DNA from 2 places in the Streptomyces sp. NPDC087844 genome. Region 1 is predicted to be linked to the other one. Evidence: predicted binding sites of a transcription regulator. Region 1 holds the regulator's gene; the other holds the start of a gene.
What was found. Region 1 encodes HspR, which represses chaperone genes until heat shock. Its sites were predicted from a motif close to TTGAGNNNNNNNNNCTCAA; they were not measured.
Positions count from the first base shown of each region.

Region 2: the regulator HspR is predicted to act here: its motif matches at 2,189-2,207, upstream of lon (endopeptidase La).

Region 1 is NZ_JBIUVD010000035.1:2,587-10,006, reverse strand. Features, by position in the region: gene ACIOKD_RS39750 (ATP-binding protein) at 126-557, opposite strand; gene ACIOKD_RS39745 (helix-turn-helix domain-containing protein) at 795-1,676, shown strand; gene ACIOKD_RS39740 (DUF397 domain-containing protein) at 1,687-1,881, shown strand; gene ACIOKD_RS39735 (DUF397 domain-containing protein) at 1,874-2,113, shown strand; gene ACIOKD_RS39730 (DUF397 domain-containing protein) at 2,134-2,334, shown strand; gene ACIOKD_RS39725 (class I SAM-dependent methyltransferase) at 2,327-3,067, shown strand; gene ACIOKD_RS39720 (amidohydrolase family protein) at 3,260-4,504, opposite strand; gene ACIOKD_RS39715 (MarR family winged helix-turn-helix transcriptional regulator) at 4,695-5,207, shown strand; gene ACIOKD_RS39710 (heat shock protein transcriptional repressor HspR) at 5,314-5,787, opposite strand; gene dnaJ (molecular chaperone DnaJ) at 5,795-6,997, opposite strand; gene grpE (nucleotide exchange factor GrpE) at 7,085-7,420, opposite strand, start outside.
Region 2 is NZ_JBIUVD010000024.1:136,182-143,601, forward strand. Features, by position in the region: gene lon (endopeptidase La) at 1-2,166, opposite strand, end outside; gene ACIOKD_RS34865 (spermidine synthase) at 2,914-3,600, shown strand; gene ACIOKD_RS34870 (response regulator transcription factor) at 3,713-4,450, shown strand; gene ACIOKD_RS34875 (ATP-binding protein) at 4,831-5,895, shown strand; gene ACIOKD_RS34880 (multifunctional oxoglutarate decarboxylase/oxoglutarate dehydrogenase thiamine pyrophosphate-binding subunit/dihydrolipoyllysine-residue succinyltransferase subunit) at 6,181-7,420, shown strand, end outside.

The sequences.
Region 1 (7,420 bases):
TCTGGAAGAACATGCCAAAGACGTTACCCGGTTCCGTCGGCCCCGCACACCAAGATTTTCGCCGCCCCGGCGCCGACCGGGCCTTGGGCGAGGGTCTGGGGCCGGCCGTTCTGGGCGGGAACGGCTCACACCGTCGGCCGCAGCTCGAACCACACCCCCTTCGCGTACCGCCCGGTCCTCGCGTCGGCGACGCCCCACCTGTCCGCCACCTCCTCGACCAGGGCAAGCCCTCTCCCCCAGCAGGCGACGGCCCCCGCGGCGGGGCGCGCCACGACAGGTGGGTCGGGGCTCTCGTCGAAGACGCTCACGTGGAGGCGCGTCGAGTTCAGGCGGACTCTGAGTATGGCGGCGCCCTTGGTGTGCAGGTGGACGTTGGTGACCAGCTCCGAGGTGCACAGCGCGGCGGGCATGACGAGAGTTTCCCGCCCGTGCGTGAACAGTACGGCCCGCACGAAGTCCCGGCAGACGCGGGGCGCGGTGGCGTCGCCGGGCACGAACAGGCTGTACGCGTGCTCCAGCTGAACCAGTCGGTGGGGAGCGGTTCGGGCGGGTTGCATTGACGTGGGCTCCAGTCGTGGTTCGGGCCCGGCGATGGCGATGCCCGCGCGCTCCTGGATGGAGGGGCGGGTGCTCTGTCGGCTTGTGGGCGGGGCAGGGATGCGCGACTTCAGTGGGTTACGGATTCGACACACACAGTAAGACCAAGAGGATGTAAATCTCAACCTATTCGCCGATTCGATGGACTGACCTCTTCGCGCGGTGCAGACTTGGGCGAGCCATCAGAGGAGTGTCCCGTGGGACTGCGCACCACCATCAGCGAACGTCAGCGACGACTTGGCTCAGAACTCAAACACCTGCGCGAACTAGCGGGGTTGAGTGCTGGTGAGGGCGCCGAACGCATCGGTATGAGCCGAGCCCAGCTGAGCCACATCGAGCTTGGCCGCACAACCATTCTGACGGAGCGACTACTGAATCTGTGCCATGTTTATGGTTGCACAGACAAGCCCTACATTGACGAACTGGTGTCCATGTCTGAGGCGAGCGGCAAAGGATGGTGGACCGCGCACAAGAAGCGTCGAGGTCTGGATGCGCTCAACACGGCGGAGTTGGAGTCGGATTGCACTGCCCTGCGGATGCATCAGTCGCTGTTCATTCCAGGGCTGCTCCAGACGACCGAGTACACCCGGGCCATTTTCTCCAGCCCTGGACTCGGTTTCGAACGCAAGGAAGGTGCCGTGGAGTTCCGTATGCAACGACAGCAGGTACTCACCCGCCAAGCTCCTCCCGCGGTGCACGCAGTGATCCACGAGTCAGCGCTGCACATGCAGTTCGGCGGAACAAAGGTGGCCCGCGAGCAACTACTGCACCTCGTCGAACTCGCGCGCCTTCCGCACGTCACCATCCAGGTCTATCCGTTCAGCGCCCCGGCGTACGCGGCTCTCAGCGGAAACTTTGTCCACGTCATCCCAAGGCTCCCGGAACTGGGCACCGTCGTCCTCGAAAAACCCGTCGGACTCCAGTACTTGGGCGACAGGGCAAGTCTGGAGCGGTACGACAAGTTGTTCTGCCATCTCGCCGAGAACGCCCTGCCCCCTATCGACGTATCGTTGGCCCCTGATGCACACTCCGTGAAGGATTCGCTGGCCCTCATCCAGCACGTCCTCTACACCCTCTAGGGAGGCCTCGATGCCCGAGCTGAACTGGCAGAAGTCGACGTTCAGCGGCGGCCCAGAGGGCGAGTGTCTCTACATAGCCACCGCCCCCGACGGAACCCTCCACCTCCGCGAGAGCGACACCCCGGACGTCATCCTCGCCACCGCCCCGCAGGGCCTCGCAGCACTCCTGCAGCACGCCCGCACCACCAAGCGGGCCCATGACTGACAAGGCCGAACAGAATCCGAGTGCTGCACTGAACTGGCAGAAGTCCACGTTCAGCGGCGGCCCGCAGGGCAACTGCCTCCACATAGCCACCGCCCCCGACGGAACCCTCCGCCTCCGCGAGAGCGACACCCCGAACGTCATCCTCGCCACCACCCCGCAGGGCCTCGCAGGACTGCTGCACCACTCCCGCGCCACCTCAGCAGAGCTCCCTCTCACGCAGGCCCAAGCCTGACGAGGCCAAAGGAGGACGGCGTGCCCGAAATCACCTGGCAGAAGTCCACGTTCAGCGGCGGTCCGCAGGGCGAGTGTCTCTACATAGCCCCCGCCCCCGACGGAACCCTCCGCCTCCGCGAGAGCGACACCCCCGACACCATCCTCGCCACCACCCCGCAAGGCCTCGCAGGACTGCTGCACCACGCCCACGTCCGCGCCCGCGCGCAGGGCCATGGCTGACGAGAGCTTCACTCACCCCCGGCTCGCCGCGGTCTACGACCCTCTCGATCCCGATCGCCGCGACCTCGACGCGTACGTGCGTGTCGCGGAGGAGTTCGGGGTGCGGCGCGTGCTCGACATCGGCTGCGGGACCGGCGTGTTCGCGCTGCTGCTCGCCGGACGCGGGATCGAGGTCGTCGGGGTGGATCCGGCGCGGGCGTCCCTCGACGTGGCCCGCGCCAAACCCGGCAGCGAGCAGGTGCGCTGGATCCACGGTGACGCCACCACGCTCCCACCCCTGCGGGTCGACCTCGCGACCATGACGGCGAACGTGGCCCAGCAGATCGTCGATGCCCGGGCATGGCAGGCCACCCTGCGGGGTGCCTACGAAGCCCTGCGGCCCGGCGGGCATCTCGTCTTCGAGACCCGGGATCCGGCCCGGCGCGCCTGGGAGGAGTGGACCCGCGAGGCCTCGTACGGCGTGACGGAGATCCCGGGGGTCGGCGCGGTCGAGAGCTGGGTCCGGGTGACCGGGGTCGGCGGGCAGTTGGTGAGCTTCCGCCACACCTATGTGTTCGCCGCCGACGGCCAGGAGCTGACGTCGGATTCGACGCTGCGTTTCCGCGAGCGGCGGGAGATCGAGGCGGACCTGCGGGCCGAAGGGTATGTCGTCGAGGACGTCCGCGACGCACCCGACCGGCCGGGCCGCGAGTTCGTCTTCGTCGCGCGGCGGCCGAAGACCGAAAGGGTCTGAGGCCGTGCGAGGAGACCTACCCACCGCGCCCCCACGGGCGAAGCCCTGCCTGGCCGCACCGCGCCGGGTACCCGACATCGGGAACAGCCACGCCAGCGAGTACGCACCACCGGCGTCCACGCATCCGGCACCGTCGGCCGCGGCCGTCCCGGGCCGGCCTGCTGGAACCGGCTCGGTCGGCGGACACGCCCCCTATGCGGCCGAGAGCGTCGTGCGGGTGCCGCGGCGCCATACCTCGCGCAGGTTGAGGGTGTCGCCGATCGTGGTCGTGGGGTCGCCGTCCACGAGGAGCAGGTCGGCCCGCAGGCCCTCGGCGACGCGGCCACGGTCCTCAAGCCCGAAGCGGAGTGCCGGGGTGGCGGTCGCCGCGCGCAGGGCCTGGATCGGGGTGAGGCCGGCCCGGACGAGGTACTGGAGTTCCTGGTGGACGCTCGCGCCGTGGATCACGCCGCCCATGAACATCAGCGGCATGGGGGCCGCGTCGGTGCCCGCCAGGAGGTCGACGCCGGCGTCGTGCAGGGCCTTGACCGAGGCCAGTACGTCCTCCAGCCTGCCCTGCGGATAGCGGTCGTAGCTCGTGTTCAGGACGTTCGTCCACGCCTCGTTCAGGCGTGACCCGACGCGTGGGTCCTCGGCGAGGGACGATCCCGTGATGCCCATCATGGAGGCGTTCAGGACGACACAGGGGACGACGAACGCGCCGGAGGCGGCGATGAGGCCGATGATCTCGTCGGTGTGGGGCTGGTCCATGAACAGGTGGGCGAAACCGTCGATGCCGGCCTCGATCGCCATCCGTGTCGCGTCGACGGTCAGCGTGTGGGCGATGGTGAGCATCCCGTGCCGGTGGGCCTCCGCGACACCGGCGGTCAGGGTCGCCTGGTCGAGCATGGGCAGCCCTGGGTGGCCCTCGACGCTGCCGTCGTCGACCATGAACTTGATGTAGTCCGAGCCCGCCTCGACGAGCCGGGGGATGAAACCGACCGCCTCCTCGGGCGTGGTCGAGAACGGCATCAGGGGCATCTCGCGCGGCGCGGCCCCCTCGCCCGGCCCGCGGTGGCCTCCCGGCTTGAAGCCCTTCGGCATGAGTTCGCTGGGGTGGCCCCCGGGAGGGGTGATGCCGAAGCCCGCCGAGCGCACGTCGGCGAGGGAGTCGTTCTCCGAAATGTGCTTGCGGGTGGGCCCGGTGTTCATGCCCTGCATCTCCAGTTCGGTGGTGATCCCGAACCGCAGTGCCAGCGCGAGCGCCTCGTCGGAGGTGTGCACATGGGCGTCGAACAGACCGGGCAGCAGGGTGCCGCCCCTGGCGTCGACGGTCTCCGCCCCGGCGGGCGGTTCACCTCCGACCTGGACGATCCGCGCACCGTTCAGCACCACGGTGGTGTCCTCCCGCACGTGCTCACCGTCGAACACCCTGCCGTTGATGATGGCTGTGATCATGACTCTCTCCTCCGGGCAGGCCGATCGCTCCGCTGGTGCCGAGTGCTCCCCACCGCGAGAACCACATTAATGCAACTGGCAACTCCATGCACGTCTGCATGCATCTGTGACGTGCATGTATCTGTGACGTGCATGTATCTGTGACGTGCAGGTATGTGTGACGTGCAGGCACATGCGATAGGCTGCGCGGGTGACTGACACGGACGCCTCCATGCCGCAGGGCGAGGCCCTCCTGGATGCCGTCGGCGCGGCCTTCGCGCGGCTCAGGCGGCGCACCATGCAGGCGCCGGTCGACCCCCCGTCGGGCCCCAAGGACCTCAAGCGCAACCTGGTCCTCAACATCGTCGACGAGGCAGCCGAGGCGGACGCGGAGATGACGGTCGGCGGGCTCGCCGAGCACCTGCTGGTGGACCCTTCGGTGGCCAGCCGCATGGTGAGCGACTGCATCTCCCACGGCTACCTGGTCCGCGCGGCCTCGCAGCAGGACGGCCGCCGCACGGTGCTCCACCTCACCGAGGAAGGCACCGCCCTCCTCAACCGCTTCCGCCACCAGCAGCGGCAGGCGTTCGAATACATCACCCGCGACTGGCCCGAGGCCGAGCGGCTCGAATTCGCCCGCCTCCTCCTCAAGTACACGGACTCCACCGCCCGGTTGCCCGCGCCGGGCGCCGTCGGCGGGCCGCCGCTGCCGCCGGTCACGTAAGGGACGCGAAAGCCGAAGGGACGCGAAAGCGGAAGGGCCCGGAGGTTCGGGTGAACCTCCGGGCCCCTTCGCGAGGGCGAGTGCCGCCTGTGTCCTGACGCGCGCGTCAGTCCGTCGGGGGCCGCTTCGGGCGCCACACGACGAGCGCGCTCGTGTGCTGGACCTCCTGGTACGGAACCAGGTCGCGGCGGTACGAGGCGTGGACCGCGGCCTCGCGCTGCTGCATGGTCGCCGCCGCGCCCTCCAGGGCCGACGACAGTTCCGCGACCCGGGACTGCAGCGCGGCGACCTGGTTCTCCAGCTCGATGATGCGCTTGATGCCGGCGAGGTTGATGCCCTCGTCCTGCGACAACTGCTGGACGGTGCGCAGCAGTTCGATGTCGCGGGCCGAGTAGCGCCGGCCGCGCCCGGCCGTGCGGTCCGGGGAGACCAGGCCAAGGCGGTCGTACTGACGCAGCGTCTGCGGGTGCAGACCGGAGAGCTGGGCCGCCACCGAGATGACGTACACCGGTGTCTCTTCCGTCAGCTCGTAGGCTCTGCCGGTGAAGGAGTTCTGCCGACGGCGTCCGGGTGCGTCCATGGTGTCCTCATGCTCCCTTCGCGGCCTGGAACAGCTCAGCCCGCGGATCCTCCTCCGCGGTCGCCTCGCGATACGCCTCAAGCGCGTCACGAGCCTTCCCCGTCAGGTCCGCCGGGACACTCACCTCGACGGTGACCAAGAGGTCCCCGCGGGTGCCGTCCTTACGGAGCGCGCCCTTGCCGCGGGCCCGCATGGTGCGGCCGTTGGGCGTGCCCGGCGGCAGTTTCAGGGTGACCGGCGGCCCCCCGAGCGTGGGCACGCGGACCTCGCCGCCGAGCGCCACCTCCGTGAAGGTGACGGGCACGGTGACGGTGAGGTTGTCGCCCTTGCGGCCGAAGACCGGGTGCGTGTCCACGTGCACCGTGACGTACAGGTCGCCGGAGGGCCCGCCCCGTTCGCCCGGCGCGCCCTTGCCGCGCAGCCGGATGCGCTGGCTGTCCGACACCCCGGCGGGGATACGGACCTGCATGGTCCGGGACGACTTGGCGCGTCCCGAGCCGCTGCAGACCGCGCACGCGTGCTCCGCGATCAGGCCGCGGCCCTTGCAGTCGGGGCACGGGTCGGTCAGCGAGAACCCGCCGCCCGAGCCGCGCGCCACCTGGCCGGTGCCGACGCAGGTCGGGCACACGCGCGGTGTGCCGTTCTTGTCGCCGGTGCCCGAACAGGCCTTGCAGGGTGACTGCGAGGTCATCCGCAGCGGGACGGTCGCGCCGTCCACCGCCTCCGTGAAGCTGAGCGTGACCTCGGTGTCGATGTCCTGGCCGCGCCGCGGCTGCGTCCGGGCGCCCGGACCCGCGCCGCCGCGGTTGAAGAGTCCGCCGAAGACGTCGCCTATGCCGCCGCCGAAGCCACCGGCCCCGCCCTGCGGACCGCCACCGCCCGCTCCGCCCTGGGGGCCGCCTCCGAAGAGGTCCCCCAGGTCGAAGTTGAAGTTGCCGCCCGAACCCGCGGGACCGGGCCGGAAGCCGCCGTTGCCGAAGAGGGTGCGGGCCTCGTCGTACTCCTTGCGCTTCTTGGGGTCCCCGAGGATGTCGTTCGCCTCGGAGATCTCCTTGAAGCGCTCCTCGGCCCGCGCGTTCCCCTTGTTGGCGTCCGGGTGGAACTCACGGGCGAGCTTGCGGTACGCCTTCTTGATCTCGGCCTCGGTGGCGTCCTTGGGGACGCCGAGGACCTTGTAGTAGTCCTTCTCGATGAAGTCCTTGGTGCTCATCCTCGACGCCCCTCCTTCCGTACGCCACCGTCACGTACGCGCTCGACGTTCTCCTTGCAAAGGGGCGCGCGTACGCCCTGTTCCACGTCAGCCCTCGTCCGGGCCACCGCTCTCCTTGTCGTCGGCCGCCGCGGTCCCCGCATCCGTCTCGTCGCCCTTGACGGGCTGCGCGCCGGGCTGCGGCTCGGCGACCGCCACCCGCGCGGGGCGGATGGTGCGCTCGCCGAAGCGATACCCCGGCTGCAGAATCGCCACGCACGTCGTCTCCGTGACGTCCGGCGCGTACGAGTGCATCAGGGCCTCGTGGATCATCGGGTCGAAGGGCTCGCCCTCCTTGCCGAACTGCTGCAGGCCCATCTTCGCCGCGACGGTCTCCAGCGACTCGGCCACCGACTTGAAGCCGCCGAGCAGTTCGCCGTGTTC
Region 2 (7,420 bases), on a different contig from region 1:
GTCCGTGCGGACCAGCCGGCCCGACAGGAGTGAGGCCAGTGCCGTCGTCATCGTGACTCCGGCGCTCGGACCGTCCTTCGGTACCGCGCCCGCCGGGAAGTGGATGTGCACGCCCCGGTCCTTCAGGTCGGCGACCGGCAGTTCCAGTTCGGCGCCGTGGGAGCGGAGGAAGGAGAGCGCGATCTGCGCCGACTCCTTCATCACGTCACCCAGCTGACCGGTCAGGGTCAGACCCGCCGCGCCCGTCTCCGGGTCGGCGAGGGACGCCTCGACGAAGAGGACGTCACCACCCGCGCCGGTGACCGCGAGGCCCGTCGCCACACCGGGCACCGCGGTGCGGCGCTCGGCCGGGTCCTGGGCGGACTCGGGAACGTGGTGCGGCCTGCCGATCAGCGCGCGCAGATCGTCCGCGCCGACCGTGAACGGCAGCTTCCGCTCGCCGAGTTCGTGCTGCGCCGCGACCTTGCGGAGCAGCCGTGCGACGGACCGCTCCAGGTTGCGTACGCCCGCCTCGCGGGTGTACTCGCCTGCCAGCCTGCGCAGCGCGCTCTCGTCCAGCGTGACCTCGTCGGTCTCAAGACCGGCCCGCTCCAGCTGGCGCGGGAGCAGGTGGTCGCGGGCGATGACGACCTTCTCGTCCTCGGTGTACCCGTCGAGCCGCACCAGTTCCATACGGTCGAGCAGTGCCTCCGGGATGGCCTCCAGCACGTTGGCCGTGGCCAGGAAGACGACATCGCTCAGGTCCAGCTCGACCTCCAGGTAGTGGTCCCGGAAGGTGTGGTTCTGGGCCGGGTCGAGGACTTCGAGGAGGGCCGCCGCCGGGTCGCCCCGGAAGTCGGAGCCCACCTTGTCGATCTCGTCGAGCAGGACCACCGGGTTCATGGACCCGGCCTCCTTGATCGCCCGTACGATCCGGCCGGGCAGCGCGCCGACGTACGTACGCCGGTGACCGCGGATCTCCGCCTCGTCCCGTACGCCGCCGAGGGCGACCCGGACGAACTTGCGGCCCATGGCGTGCGCGACGGATTCGCCGAGCGAGGTCTTGCCGACGCCGGGAGGGCCGACGAGCGCGAGCACGGCACCGCCGCGCCGGCCGCCCACGACACCGAGACCCCGGTCGTTGCGCCGCTTGCGGACCGCCAGGTACTCGGTGATCCGCTCCTTCACGTCGTCAAGACCGGCGTGCTCGGCGTCCAGGATCGCCCTGGCCCCCCGGATGTCGTACCCGGCGGCACGGTCGTCGGTGCGCTCGTTCCACGGAAGTTCGAGCACGGTGTCGAGCCAGGTGCGGATCCAGGAGCCCTCGGGCGACTGGTCGCTGGAGCGCTCCAGCTTCTCGACCTCCTTGAGCGCGGCCTCGCGGACCTTCTCGGGGAGGTCGGCGGCCTCGACGCGGGCCCGGTAGTCGTCGGACTCCTCGCCCTCGGCCTCACCGTTCAGCCCGCGCAGCTCCTTGCGCACGGCCTCCAGCTGCCGCCGCAGCAGGAACTCCCGCTGCTGCTTGTCCACGCCTTCCTGTACGTCCTTGGCGATGGACTCGGCGACATCCTGCTCGGCGAGGTGCTCGCGCAGCTGCTCGGTGGCGAGCTTCAGCCGGGCCACCGGGTCGGTGGTCTCAAGCAGCTCGACCTTCTGGGCGGTCGTCAGGAACGGCGAGTAACCGGAGTTGTCGGCGAGCGCGGACACGTCGTCGATCTGCTGGACGCGGTCCACGACCTGCCAGGCGGCGCGCTTCTTCAGCCAGTTGGTGGCCAGCGCCTTGTACTCCGTGACCAGCTCGGTCACGGAGCCGGGCAGCGGGTCGGGCACGGTCTCCTCGACCTGTGTGCCCTCCACCCACAGAGCGGCGCCGGGACCGGTCGTACCGGCGCCGACACGTACCCGTCCGCGACCGCGGATCAGGGCGCCGGGGTCACCGTCGGCGAGGCGTCCGACCTGCTCGACCGTGCCGATCACCCCCGTGTTCGCGTACGTACCGTCGATCCGCGGAACAAGAAGCACCCTCGGCTTGCTGGCACCGGTGGAACGGGCGGCTGCCTGTGCGGCCTCCACCGCGGCGCGCACATCGGCGTCGTTCAGGTCGAGGGGCACCACCATGCCGGGCAGCACGACCTCGTCGTCGAGCGGCAGCACGGGCAGAGTGAGCGGTTCGGACGTCAAAGTCATGATCTCCCCTTCGGCATTCAAGTTGAGCTATGTCGACTCAATGCACGTGAGCCTCTGATTGTTCCCTTTCCGCTGTTCGCTGTGAGCGATCACCTGAGGAGCGGGCATATTCCGGAGCGCCGGCCGAACGTCCGGACAGGTCCCCGCGTCACAGATGCGTCGCCGGCACCTCGTCGCACCTCGCCGTACTCCGCCGTACTTCGCCGTACGTCTCGTACTTCGTCGGTTTCAGCGCGACCATGCGCGCCGAGGGTGGGCGGGACGGAAGAAGCCCCGGACGGTACAGCGGAGGGCGCGCGAAACACGCCCCCGAGCCCCCACAAGGGCCGCGAGGAACTACGCGACCAGCCCACCCGCGCATCCGGCACCGGCCGGCGCCTCCACCAGGCCCGGCCTCATAAGGGGCGCGGGGAACTGCACGACCAGCCCACACCGGGCCGGTACCCGAATCCGACCCCGACCCCGACACCGACACCCTGACGAACGGGCACACCTGCTGGCCCTGACCGTCGGGATCGCCATCTGGCCGTGGGTGCGCCGGGCGCACCGGGTGCACCGGACCGCGGAGCCGGCTTCCGGCGGGTCTCACACCGGCCGCACAGGCCGTCCATGTCCAGGTCCCAGCGTGCTCCCCGCGCCGGGCGGTTTCGGAACCGGTTCCGGAGCCGGTTACGGAGCCGGTTCCGGAGCCGCCCGGCGCGGCGGAAATCGGCTGCCCGCCCGTAGCGGCCTTGCCAGGATGGGCCCATGACCGCGTACGCCACTCCGCACGGCAGCCCCGAAGTCATCGACCGCCGCGAGGGACCGTACGGCGAGGTCGTGCTGCGCCGTCACGGCGAACTGCTGCAGATCATCGCCAACGGCTGCTTCCTCATGGACACCTCCGACGGCCGCTCGGAGAGACTGCTGGTCGACGCCGCGCTCGGCGCGCTCGACGGGCGCGACGCGCCGGAGATCCTGATCGGCGGCCTCGGCGTCGGCTTCTCCCTCGTCCACGCGGCGGCCGATCCCCGCTGGGGCCGCATCGCGGTCGCCGAGCGGGAGCGCGCCATCATCGACTGGCACCGGTCCGGGCCGCTGGCGGAGCTGTCGGCCCCCGCGCTCGCGGATCCGCGCACCGAGATCATCGAGGTCGATCTGGTCGCTCACGTCACTGAGACATCCGACACGTACGACGTACTGTGCCTCGACATCGACAACGGACCCGAGTGGACCGTCACGGAGGGCAACCAGAATCTGTACTCCCGGGCCGGACTCGCCGCGTGCGCACGGGTGTTGCGGGAGGGCGGGGTACTCGCTGTTTGGTCGGCCAAACCTTCGCCTGATTTCGCAAGAACCTTGCGGAATGCCGGGTTCCAACAGGTGCGTACCGAAGAGATCCCGGTTGCCCGGGGCGTTCCGGACGTGGTGCATCTCGCGGTAAGACCTGGATAGCCGAGCGACGGTCACTGCCCGTACCCTGCTGCTCTGACGCCGATCATTCAAGCGTCAAGCGCAGTCATGGAATCACCCCACTGGTTCCGGAAAGCACACTCAGGGGCGGGCGATGGAGCAGACACACACCTCGCACAACGGCACGGCGGCCACGCCGGGCGCTCAGCGCCGGGTGCTGGTGGTCGAGGACGATCCGACAATCGTCGACGCCATCGCCGCCCGGCTTCGCGCCGAGGGGTTCCTCGTGCAAACAGCGGGTGACGGACCGGCCGCCGTCGACACGGCCGAGGCATGGCAGCCCGACCTGCTGATTCTCGACATCATGCTGCCGGGTTTCGACGGCCTTGAGGTCTGCCGCCGCGTCCAGGCGGCCCGTCCGGTACCGGTGATGATGCTCACCGCCCGCGACGACGAGACGGACATGCTGGTCGGCCTCGGCGTGGGCGCCGACGACTACATGACGAAGCCCTTCTCGATGCGCGAGCTGGCCGCGCGCGTGCACGTACTGTTGCGGCGCGTGGAGCGGGCCACGCTGGCCGCGTCCACACCGCGCTCCGGCATCCTGCGCCTCGGCGAGCTGGAGATCGACCACGCCCAGCGCCGGGTCCGGGTGCGCGCCGACGACGTGCACCTCACGCCCACCGAGTTCGACCTGCTGGTCTGCCTGGCGAACACGCCCCGCGCGGTCCTCTCGCGCGAGCAGCTGCTGGCCGAGGTCTGGGACTGGGCGGACGCCTCCGGCACCCGGACCGTGGACAGCCACATCAAGGCGCTGCGCCGGAAGATCGGCGCGGAGCGGATCCGTACGGTGCACGGCGTGGGCTACGCGCTGGAGACCCCGACACCCTAGAGTCGGGCACCCTGACCGAGGGGGCGTATGTGATGAGGGGTCTCGGCGTACTGCGCAAGCGGGCCAAGGCGGGCGCGGGACCGGTCTCCGGCACGGGTTCCGGCCCGGCCGCCGGGGCGGGTCCGGGCGCGCCTTCCGGCGCGGGTACGGGGCCGGAACCTGGTCGGGGTCCCACTGTCGGCACAGGCGCGGGCGGCTTCGCGGCGCCGGGCCCGACGCCGGGTTCAGCTCCGACTTCGACTCCGACTTCAACTCCGGGCGCGGCTCCGGGCGCCGGTAGGACGTCCGGTACAACATCCGGCACCACGTCCGGCACCACGTCCGGAACGAGCGCGAGTGCCGGCCCAGGTGCAGGCTCGGGCTCGGGATCCTGGGGTGACATGCGCCCCTTCTCGATCAAGACGAAGCTCGGCACACTGGTCGTCGTCGCGGTCTTCATCACCACCGGTCTGCTGATGATCGCGGTGCGCACCGAGACGGAACTGCGTTTCATCACGGTCTTCTCGATGATCGCGACCCTGCTGATCACCCAGTTCGTGGCGCACTCGATCACCGCTCCGCTGGACGAGATGAACACCGTCGCGCGGGGCATCTCGCACGGCGACTACACCCGCCGGGTCAGGGGCGCCGACCGCCGCGACGAGCTGGGCGACCTGGCCCAGACGATCAACCGCATGGCCGACGACCTGGAGGCCCAGGAGCGGCAGCGCAAGGAGCTCGTGGCGAACGTCTCGCACGAGCTGCGCACCCCCATCGCGGGCCTGCGCGCCGTCCTGGAGAACGTGGTGGACGGTGTCTCCGCCGCCGACCCCGAGACGATGCGCACCGCCCTGAAGCAGACGGAGCGCCTCGGCCGGCTGGTGGAGACGCTGCTCGACCTTTCCCGTCTGGACAACGGCGTCGTACCGCTGCGCAAGCGCCGCTTCGAGGTGTGGCCGTACCTGTCAGGTGTGCTGAAGGAGGCCAACATGGTGGCTTCCGCGCGCGCGGGCATAGCTTCCGGCTCCGGCAGTCACACGCGTACGGACGTCCATCTGCACCTCGACGTGTCGCCGCCCGAGCTGACCGCGCACGCGGACCCGGAGCGGATCCACCAGGTCGTCGCCAACCTCATCGACAACGCGGTCAAGCACAGCCCGCCGCACGGCCGCGTCACGGTGAAGGCCCGGCGCGGCGACGGCCCCGAGTCCCTGGACCTCGAAGTCCTGGACGAGGGCCCCGGCATCCCGCGCTCGGAGTGGCACCGGGTCTTCGAGCGGTTCAACCGCGGCGGGGTCGTCGCGCCGCACGGCCCGGGCAGCGACGGCGGTACGGGTCTGGGGCTGGCGATCGCCCGCTGGGCGGTCGATCTGCACGGTGGCCGGATCGGCGTGGCCGAATCCCAGCGCGGTTGCCGGATCCAGGTCACTCTTCCGGGAGCGCCCTCGCCGGACAGGTTGACGTAGGGTTCGAAGCGAGAGCCCAAGATCCACGTGATGGGGCAGCAGGACACGTGTCATCGTGCGTTCCTGGCACGGAGGTTCGGCCTTCCGAGGTCGCAGCCCCGAGTCGGCGCGTCCGTTTCGCATCGGAACCTCGCTTGTTTCCCGCCATTTCGAACGCCGAAACACGCTTTTCGATGTGACTTACGCGACGATGACCAGGCCCGGACTGACCTAGCCGGTCCGGGGGGCGTAGCCTTTATTCCCGCTGTCCATCACCTTGTGAAGCGGAAGAGGGCGGTTGCCGCCGTGTCGCCACAGTCCCCCAGTAACTCATCGAGCGTCTCGACCGAGGACCAAGCCGGGAAGAACCCTGCTGCGGCCTTCGGCCCGAACGAGTGGCTCGTCGACGAGATCTATCAGCAGTACCTCCAGGACCCGAATTCCGTAGACCGAGCCTGGTGGGACTTCTTCGCCGACTACAAGCCCGGCGGCGTGGCCGCCTCGGCTCCGGCGGGTACCGCGGCCGCGGGGGCCGCGGGAACCACCACCGCGTCCAAGGCGGCTCCTGCCGCGCCCCAGGCCCAGGCCGCACCGTCCCAGGCTCCTGCTCAAGCAGCTCCGGCCAAGGCTCCGGCCCCGGCCGCTCAGGCCCAGGCCGCACCGGCTGCCGCGCAGCCCGCCGCCGCACCGGCGAAGGCGGCTGCTCCGGCCGCCGCACCGGCGAAGCCCGCCGCGGCCAAGCCGGCCGCCGCGAAGGCCGCGCCCGCCCCGGAGGCCACCGCGTCCTCGGGCGGGCCGGAGTACGTGACGCTGCGCGGCCCGAGCGCCGCGGTCGTGAAGAACATGAACGCCTCCGTCGAGGTCCCCACGGCCACGTCCGTGCGCGCGGTCCCGGTGAAGCTGCTCTTCGACAACCGCATCGTCATCAACAACCACCTGAAGCGTGCCCGGGGCGGGAAGATCTCCTTCACCCACCTCATCGGCTACGCGATGGTGCAGGCCATCAAGGCCATGCCGTCGATGAACTACTCCTACACGGAGAAGGACGGCAAGCCGACCCTGGTCAAGCCGGAGCACGTGAACTTCGGCCTCGCCATCGACCTGGTGAAGCCCAACGGCGACCGCCAGCTGGTCGTCGCGGGCATCAAGAAGGCCGAGACGCTGAACTTCTTCGAGTTCTGGCAGGCCTACGAGGACATCGTCCGCCGCGCCCGTGACGGCAAGCTGACGATGGACGACTTCACCGGTGTCACGGTCTCCCTGACCAACCCCGGCGGCCTCGGCACCGTCCACTCGGTCCCGCGTCTGATGCCCGGACAGTCGGTCATCATGGGCGTCGGCTCGATGGACTACCCGGCGGAGTTCCAGGGCACCTCCCAGGACACCCTGAACAAGCTCGGCATCGCGAAGGTCATGACGCTCACGTCGACCTACGACCACCGGGTCATCCAGGGCGCCGCGTCCGGCGAGTTCCTGCGCGTCGTCGCGAACTACCTGCTCGGCGAGCAGGGCTTCTACGACGAGATCTTCGAAGCCCTGCGCATTC